One region of the Serratia symbiotica genome, then DNA from elsewhere that is predicted to be linked to it. Evidence: predicted binding sites of a transcription regulator. Region 1 holds the regulator's gene; the other holds the start of a gene.
The links. The regulator LexA, encoded in region 1, represses DNA repair genes until DNA is damaged. The targets are predictions, from matches to a motif close to TNCTGTATGTACATACAGNA.
Positions count from the first base shown of each region.

Region 1 (4,210 bases):
CGGTGCAGATCCAGATAGTCGTGGAACAGCTTTACTGACTCTTCCTTCGGCGTGTAATAACGGAACAGGCGCGGGCCATCGTGAATAAACACGTGGCTCGGCAGCACCGTGCCGTCGATTTCCAATAGGTCAAGAGGATCGGGCAGATCCTGCTCCAGGCACTGAGTGCGTAGCGTCAGCAAATCCGTCTTGGAATTATAAGGCAAAACATACAAAATCGGCCGTGAGGGATCTAATCCTAACTCCCTGACAGGATCTGAAGGGATAACCTTGCTTCTTACCAATAATTTGAGTGGTAAATTCAATAATTTATAATAAATTTTACGCCAACCTGACATAACTACGTGAAGCCTCTTGTTAGCAATGCAACACAAGCATACCAGAAACCGGGTAGCAGATCTGCGGTGTTGGAAAACGAGAGCCGACATCACTAAGTGATCTAGACTCTTTTTATGATTTACCCCTGAGAAAGGCACAGAAACATGGCAAATCAAGCAACCAGCCTGACCCGTATTATTAAAGCCGCTGGCTATTCTTATAAAGGACTTGCCGCTGTTTGGCGGCATGAGGCGGCATTCCGCCAGGAATTGGTGGTGGCCATGCTGGCTATCACACTGGCAATTTGGCTGAATGTAGGTGCGATAGCGCGCATTTTATTGATCGGATCGGTGGTATTGGTGCTGATTGTTGAGATCCTGAACAGCGCGATAGAGGCGGTGATCGATCGGGTAGGTAGTGAATATCATGAACTGTCTGGCCGTGCAAAGGATATGGGGGCAGCGGCAGTGTTGCTGGCGATCGTGTTGGCGCTGTTCGTTTGGGGGTCGATTTTGTTGCAACACTTCATTTGAACGGGGCGTGACACCCTGATTTTATTCATTCGTCGGTTCCCAATTCAGGCATGCCTGTATATACTTACAGCAAAACTGTATAAACGAACAGGGGGTGGAATGAAAGCACTAACTACCAGGCAGCAAGAGGTTTATGAACTGATTCGCGATCATATTTTGCAGACAGGCATGCCGCCGACACGTGCTGAGATCGCTATGCGTCTGGGGTTCCGCTCACCAAATGCCGCCGAAGAACATCTGAAGGCGTTAGCGCGCAAAGGGGTCATCGAGATCATCTCCGGCGCGTCGCGCGGCATACGCCTGCTGATGGAAGATGAAGCAGGTTTACCGCTGATTGGTGGTGTGGCTGCTGGCGAGCCACTGTTGGCTCAACAGCATATTGAAGGCCACTATAAGGTAGATCCTTCCTTATTTAAACCAAACGCGGATTTCCTGCTGCGGGTTATCGGCATGTCGATGCGCGATATCGGCATTTTGGATGGCGATCTGTTAGCGGTACACAAAACTCAGGATGTGCGCAATGGCCAAGTCATAGTGGCGCGCATTGAAGATGAAGTTACCGTCAAACGACTGAAAAAAAGCGGTAACATGGTTGAATTGCTGCCGGAAAACAACGAATTTCAACCGATAGTGGTCGATCTGCGCCAGCAAAATTTCACTATCGAAGGTCTGGCAGTCGGTGTGATCCGCAATGGCGACTGGATTTAAGCGTCACGCCTAACTAAACCGTTGTCCCCTGATTTAACCCGCCCCTGTTTTGGGGCGGTTTCGTTTTACTCCACCTAATGTGGCAACTGCACTACCATGGGAACATTGCATAATGCACCTGATCTCTGCCTTTACCAGCGACACCGATAAAGCCCTGTGGCACCTGGCCCTGCCGATGATCTTCTCCAATATCACCGTGCCGTTGCTAGGGTTAGTGGATACTGCTGTGATCGGCCATCTTGATAGCCCGATCTATTTGGGCGGTGTGGCGATCGGCACGATGGTCAGTAATTTCCTGTTTATGCTGCTACTGTTTCTGCGCATGAGCACTACCGGGTTGGCCGCCCAAGCGCTGGGAGCGCAGAGCCAGCAGAGGCTGGCGCGTGCCTTTATGCAGCCGCTTCTATTGGCACTATTGACCGGGTTGGCAATGGTGCTGCTGCGCCACCCGCTGATTGATTTGGCGCTGCGGATCGTTGGTGGCAACGTTAAGGTACTGGAACAGGCGCGACTGTTTCTGGACATTCGTTGGTTGAGCGCCCCGGCAGTACTGGTCAATATGGTGCTACTCGGCTGGCTGCTCGGCGTGCAGCATGTGCGTGCGCCGGTGATCTTCCTGATTGTCGGCAACCTGCTGAATATTGTGCTGGATATCTGGCTGGTAATGGGACTGGGCTGGAAGGTGCAAGGGGCAGCGATGGCGACTGCCATCTCAGAATATGCCACGCTGCTACTGGGGCTAGGGCTAGCGTGGCGGGTAATGCGCATGCGTGGGATATCGTTGCTGATGTTGCAACAGGCTTGGCGCGGCAACCTTAGGCGCTTGCTGGCCCTAAACCGCGACATCATGTTGCGCTCGTTGCTGCTACAACTGTGCTTCGCCTCGCTGACCCTCTTTGCCGCACGCCTAGGCAGCGAGGTGGTGGCGGTAAATGTGGTATTAATGAACCTTCTGGCCTTCTCCGCCTACGCTTTAGACGGCTTTGCCTATGCGGTTGAAGCACATTCGGGTCATGCCTATGGTGCGCGTGATGACAGCCAACTGAGAAAAATATGGCACGCTGCCTGTCGTCAGGCTTGCCTGGTAGCGTTGGCCTTTGCTGTGCTCTACTTCTTGGCTGGTCAGCAGATAGTGGCGGCCTTGACCTCGCTGCATGAATTGCGTGCGTTGGCTCATCATTATTTGCTGTGGCAGGTTGTCTTGCCGTTGGTTGGCGTGTGGTGTTATTTGCTGGATGGTATGTTTATTGGTGCCAGCCGTGGTGCAGAGATGCGCAACAGCATGGCGGTGGCGGCCGTTGGCTATGTATTGACACTGTTTAGCGTACCGTGGCTAGGCAACCACGGGTTGTGGCTGGCGCTGGCGGTATTCCTCATACTGCGTGGTCTGACGCTGGGCTGGCGCTGGCATCTCCATAGGGTGCATGGCAGTTGGTTTGCAGCACCAGAATGATGGAAATATCTAATACGCATTGATGCTGCCAGAAAAAAGAGGCGGCTGAGAAAGAAGTGAAATCTTGGGGAACTTACAACAAGTAGCGCTAATAGCACCAGAGGCATTCGCGGATTGACGCCTGAAGCTACTATAGCTGGCTTGACGATAGCTACAAAGAGATCCTGTTAGCCCAGCCTATTTCCTTTTGATGGCGATGCTATGGTCGTGTTCGCCACAATCATGCTTGCTGTCGCAAGCTTCAACCTCAACACAGCCAGTACACAGACCGTGTGCTTCCACCACGCTGTGGCGCAGCGCAAACCCTGACTCTTTCGCTAGCTTTTGCAGCGTTTTTTCCACGTCCTCGGTGGTGCGCTCGGTCACTTGGCTACAGCGATCACAAATAAACAGCGCAGAGGTATGCATCGGCTGGCCAAAATGGTGGCACAGTATATAGCTATTAGCCGACTCTACCCGATGGATAAACCCTTGATCCATTAGGAAATCGAGCGCGCGGTAAACCGTGGGTGGCTTAGCCTGTGGCTCGGCGATCCGCAGCAGGTCGAGTAGGTCGTATGCGCTGATTGCACCGGGCTGCTGTGACATCAGGCGCAGTACTTCCAGCCGCTGCGGCGTTAATCGCACATTGCGTTGCCGACAGAGTTGTTCAGCCTGCGCTAACAGATTTTCCTGGGTGGTTGAATTCATCGCAAATACCGCTCCCGGAGTTAAATGACCTATTTTAACATAATTACGGCGAATCACCGAGACAACGGATTCTATTTGGGTTACCCAGGTAGCAGCGCCAGCTTTTGCGAACCTATGGGGTCAGAATATTTTGCTTTCACGATAAATACACTTGCCGTCTTATTGCACGCCCGCAATGTAACGGTAGTGGAAGCAACCTGATAGGCTCTCCCCATTTTCTGCACCACGACTGGAGTATCAGCGGATAGAGTTTTGTCGCATTAACACAATAAAGTTAGCCGGATAGATATCGGTGATAATAATCGCAATGTGGCTGCGGCATCCCGTTTAGCGGTCAGCAGGAACTCACCGGCACACACGCTCAGTGGGCCTTCGGTATACAGCGAAACACTTACGTCCAGGGTATCCCGCACCGCCATGGCCAACGTTCAACGTCTGTTCACCCTGTGCCTGCATCAGCCCGCTGTTGTTAAGCATCTGTGCCGTTATCTGGCTGTTACGACTGGCG
Region 1 covers NZ_CP050855.1:2,893,558-2,897,767, reverse strand. The annotation lists gene plsB (glycerol-3-phosphate 1-O-acyltransferase PlsB) at 1-338, opposite strand, end outside; gene SYMBAF_RS14370 (diacylglycerol kinase) at 483-851, shown strand; gene lexA (transcriptional repressor LexA) at 951-1,559, shown strand; gene dinF (MATE family efflux transporter DinF) at 1,672-3,012, shown strand; gene zur (zinc uptake transcriptional repressor Zur) at 3,190-3,702, opposite strand.

Region 2 (4,210 bases), 1.3 Mb from region 1:
CGCAGCCTATTGCAGGACTGCGCCACTACATATCAATGCTGGATTTTGGCCAGGTCATCGGCGGTCAACCCCGTCATCTTCATGACCAGGTTGCGATCAAGACCGTTGGTCAGCATTGTGCGGGCAACGGCAAGCTTGCCTTCTTGACGGCCTTCTTGGCGGCCTCTAGCTTCGCCAAGTTGAATGCCTTCCTGACGCCCTTTTTCAATCCCTTTAAGTTCCAGTTTTTGTGCAACGGTCATAAGCACCTCCTCATGTTGTGGCGCACGACGCGCCAGTTCGCGGATAAACGTCTCCGGGGCTGCCGTGTCACCAACCTGTAGCATGTAATTCATCAATGATGTCAGTTGCTCCTGCGTAGTATATCCGGACAGCAGCAACGTGACCAGTTGTTCCAGCAGGTCAGCCAGGTCGCGCTGACGGATGTGTTTCTGTAAAAGCTCCAGGATGGCCATACGGCGATGCTGCATGATTTGCTCATCCGGGATGACTGTGACATCGACCAGGGGAAACGCTCCCGCATAAAGCTGTGTGGCCAGTTCGGGGTCACCAAACTCATCCAGCCAGCGCATCGAGTACGGATAAGGCGTCACCTGACCGTGATAGAACAGCAGTGGAACCACCAGAGGCAACTGCTCGTTACCCGCATCAAGATGGCGTTGCATCGCCGCGATACTGTATCGCATCAACCTAAAGGCCATATTCTTATCAGGGGAACTTTGGTGCTCGATAAGGCAATAGACAAAGCCGATACCCTTCCCCGCCTTGAGTGAATAGAGCACATCGGAATAATAGGCACGCAAATCTTCTTCAACAAAGCTGCCCGATTCCAGCTTTAACGTACTCAAGTCACAGTGTGTGAGCACTGCCGGCGGCAAATGCAATTGCAGGAAGTCACGCGCTGTTTCCGGATGGGTCAGAAACTGCTTGAACACGGCGTCATGGGGAATGGGGGTCGTTTTGCTCATCAGTTACCTGCTTCGGGTGACGATGGCCTGGGCGAACAGGCGGCCTGACGGGTAAAGCACCAGGCTGCTCTCGATATTATAGACCTGGCCGGTACGTTTGGTGGCTTCGTGCATGGCGGGTACCAGCAGGCGGCGGGCGCGTTTTTTCAGACTGTTGACGTCCTGGACAAGTTGTCCGGCGGCACAGTCGGGGGAGAGTGGCTCCGAGTGGGTATGGGACATGCCGGGCTTGAGCAGCACCATCATGGCGACGGTATGAGCAAACGCCTCGGTGTCGATATCGATAATCTCGTCTTCAGCACTCTCTGGCTGGACAGGGTGGTCAGTCATCAATTTTTCAGCTGGCGGGGTAATGTGACCAAAGTATCGCATAGTCCGTGCCATTGAGCACCTGTGAGTGACCATCATTGCGCAACACCTGCGCATCACTGAAGGACAACGGCCTCCTGGGCATGCCCACTTTCTCCATCCAGTTATACACGGGTTTTGCAACATATCTGTGGATAATCTCGCCAGTATACACCCTGGACTTAAGTGCAGCTTACGCCCGGTTGCGCAATATTATACTGTTTATACGTCCAGTACAATATTAATGCTTAAGTAAAATTCTGACCAGGAAAGTACACATTGTGAGCAACACCTCCCAGACCATCACCGCGATGGCCCTCCCCACCACGCCAGCAGTTCAGCGACCCGGCGTTCATCCAGGTAAAACAGCCCCCTCCCCTCAGCGCCAGACAGGGGTCAGACTCTATGATACCGGTATCGCCTGTGGCTTCCCCTCGCCCGCTCAGGACTACCTGGAACAACGTCTGTCACTGGATGATATCTGCATCCGTTTCCCGGAAAGTACCTACCTGGTGCGAGCCGAAGGCCATTCAATGCGGGACGCCGGTATTCTCGACAGCGACCTGCTGGTCGTTGAGTGCTGTTACCCGGCACGGCACGGTGACATCGTCATTGCGACGGTCGATGGCGCATTCACCTGCAAATGCCTGCAATTGCATCCCCGCCCGTTACTGCTGCCGGCCAACCCAGCCTTTGCGCCCATCGACGTGGATAATGAGGACATGGAGACGGTCATCTTTGGCGTGGTTCGCTACGCTATCCACACGCTTTGACCCTTGCCAACGCCTGTTAAGCCATGTTTGCCCTGGTTGACGTCAACAGCTTTTATGCCTCTTGCGAGACGGTGTTTCGACCCGACTTGCGCGGTAAACCCGTGGTGGTACTGTCGAACAACGACGGATGCGTGGTGGCACGCAGTCAGGAGGCCAAAGCCCTTGGCATAAAAATGGGCGTACCCTGGTTCAAGGTAAGAGCGGAGGCTGAAAAGAAACACTGTATTGCCTTCTCCAGTAATTACGCCTACTACGCCGACATGAGCCACCGGGTAATGACCCTATTGGCCCAGCTGACGCCGCGCGTTGAGGTCTATTCCATTGACGAGGCATTTTGTGACCTGACCGGCCTGCCACTCACCACACTGGAACCCCTGGGAAAACAGCTCCGTGAAACGGTACGCCGCTGCACGCATCTGACCGTTGGCGTGGGCATCGCTCCAACCAAAACGTTGGCCAAACTGGCCAACCATGCCGCCAAGACCTGGCGAAAGACCGGGGGTGTTGTTGACCTGAGTGCCACCGCAAGACAGCGTCGCCTGATGGCACACGTGCCGGTCTCGGAAGTGTGGGGAGTCGGGCATCGCATCGCCAGGCATCTGTCGATGATGGGGATAACCACGGCGCTACAACTGGCGGACTTGCCCCCGGCCATCGCCCGTCGCCGATTCTCGGTGGTACTGGAGCGCACGGTGCGTGAGTTGAACGGCATCGCCTGCCTGTCCCTCGAGGAATTTGCCACACCGAAAGAGCAGATAGTCTGTTCGCGCTCGTTCGGTGAAAAAACAACTGACCTTGATAGCGTCAGTCAGGCAATCTGCGCCCACGCCGAACGGGCAGCGGAAAAGCTGCGCGGTGAACGTCAGTATTGCCGACATGTATCGGTATTCGTGGCAACCAGCCCATTCACGGTGGGTGGAACCGGCTACAGCAATCAGGCCACGACCCGGCTGACGACACCCACCCAGGACAGCAGGGACATCATCCGCGCTGCCCGTCAGGCACTGGCGCGCATTTTCAGGCCAGGGCATCGTTACCACCGGTGCGGCGTCATGCTCGGGGAGTTCACCTGCTCGGGGATGACCCAGTATGGTCTGTTCGACGATACCCCGCCACGGCCGCACAGCGAACGCCTGATGCAACTGCTCGACAGCCTTAATCAGCGAGGCCGGACAATCTGGTTTGGGGGACAGGGCATGCCCGAACGGCCAGAGACCTGGAAGATGCAACGAAAATGGCTGTCACCAGCCTACACCACGCGTCTGCAGGATATTCCTGTCGTTAAAGCCTGATTTTTGTATGCACAAAAGATTCGGGACATCAGGGCCGTGGAAAATCTCGTTTAGAGCGCACATTCAGGTCATCGCGCTGGGCGGACTCAGCCTGACGCGGGTCGGTTTTCACCTCACCATTCCGCAGGTTATCTTGTGTCGCTCGTACGATGGCCATCTGCTGGCGATCGCTAACGGTAAAAACATGCCCGTCGTGTTTGGTGAGGTTGCGAATGACACCGGAATAAAGCACCCGATTAGCGGCCGTCCGCTCACCCTTCACCACCGCATTGTCGCCACTTCGCCACGCGGTTAACTCGGCAGCCAAATCGTTGTTGAAGCGGTCTGCCTGACTGTCTGGTGCGGCATACACCTCAACCCTGTCACCGAAATCTGTGACAGCAGGCTTCCCGTCAAGCAGGTAGCTGACGGTGCCATCATGCAGCAGACGGGTTTCGTGTTCGCGGGTGATGAATGTGGGCGCATCCTCACCCGGCCCATAGTGAATAACGGCATTAGGCTCAGGCCAGTCGTTTCTCTGCTGGCGCGCCCTGCGTTTCTCCCGGTAGGCCCAACCGCGCAGCTGACTGAGGGCCGCCACATCCCCCCGCAGCGCTTCCTTCTCCACCCAGCGCTTCCAGCTGAGGGGACGGCTCAGGCCTGCATCGCTGAGCGCACTGCGCTCCTCACGCAGTTGCAGACGCAACTCGGCCATCGCCTTCATCTTTTCAAACTCCGCCACGCGGTACATCAGCTTGCGCAGCAGCGGATCACGGACGGTATCGCGTACGTGAGCCTTCATCACGATGCAGTGAGACGAGATTTGCTGGAATCGGGCGCGGACACGCAG
Region 2 covers NZ_CP050855.1:851,282-855,491, reverse strand. The annotation lists gene SYMBAF_RS04480 (Rpn family recombination-promoting nuclease/putative transposase) at 33-971, opposite strand; gene SYMBAF_RS04475 (DUF7609 family protein) at 972-1,352, opposite strand; gene umuD (translesion error-prone DNA polymerase V autoproteolytic subunit) at 1,598-2,089, shown strand; gene umuC (translesion error-prone DNA polymerase V subunit UmuC) at 2,113-3,381, shown strand; gene traI (TraI/MobA(P) family conjugative relaxase) at 3,410-4,210, opposite strand, start outside.
Region 2: umuD (translesion error-prone DNA polymerase V autoproteolytic subunit) is a predicted target of LexA. The motif match lies at 1,533-1,552, and genes of this name have one in related genera.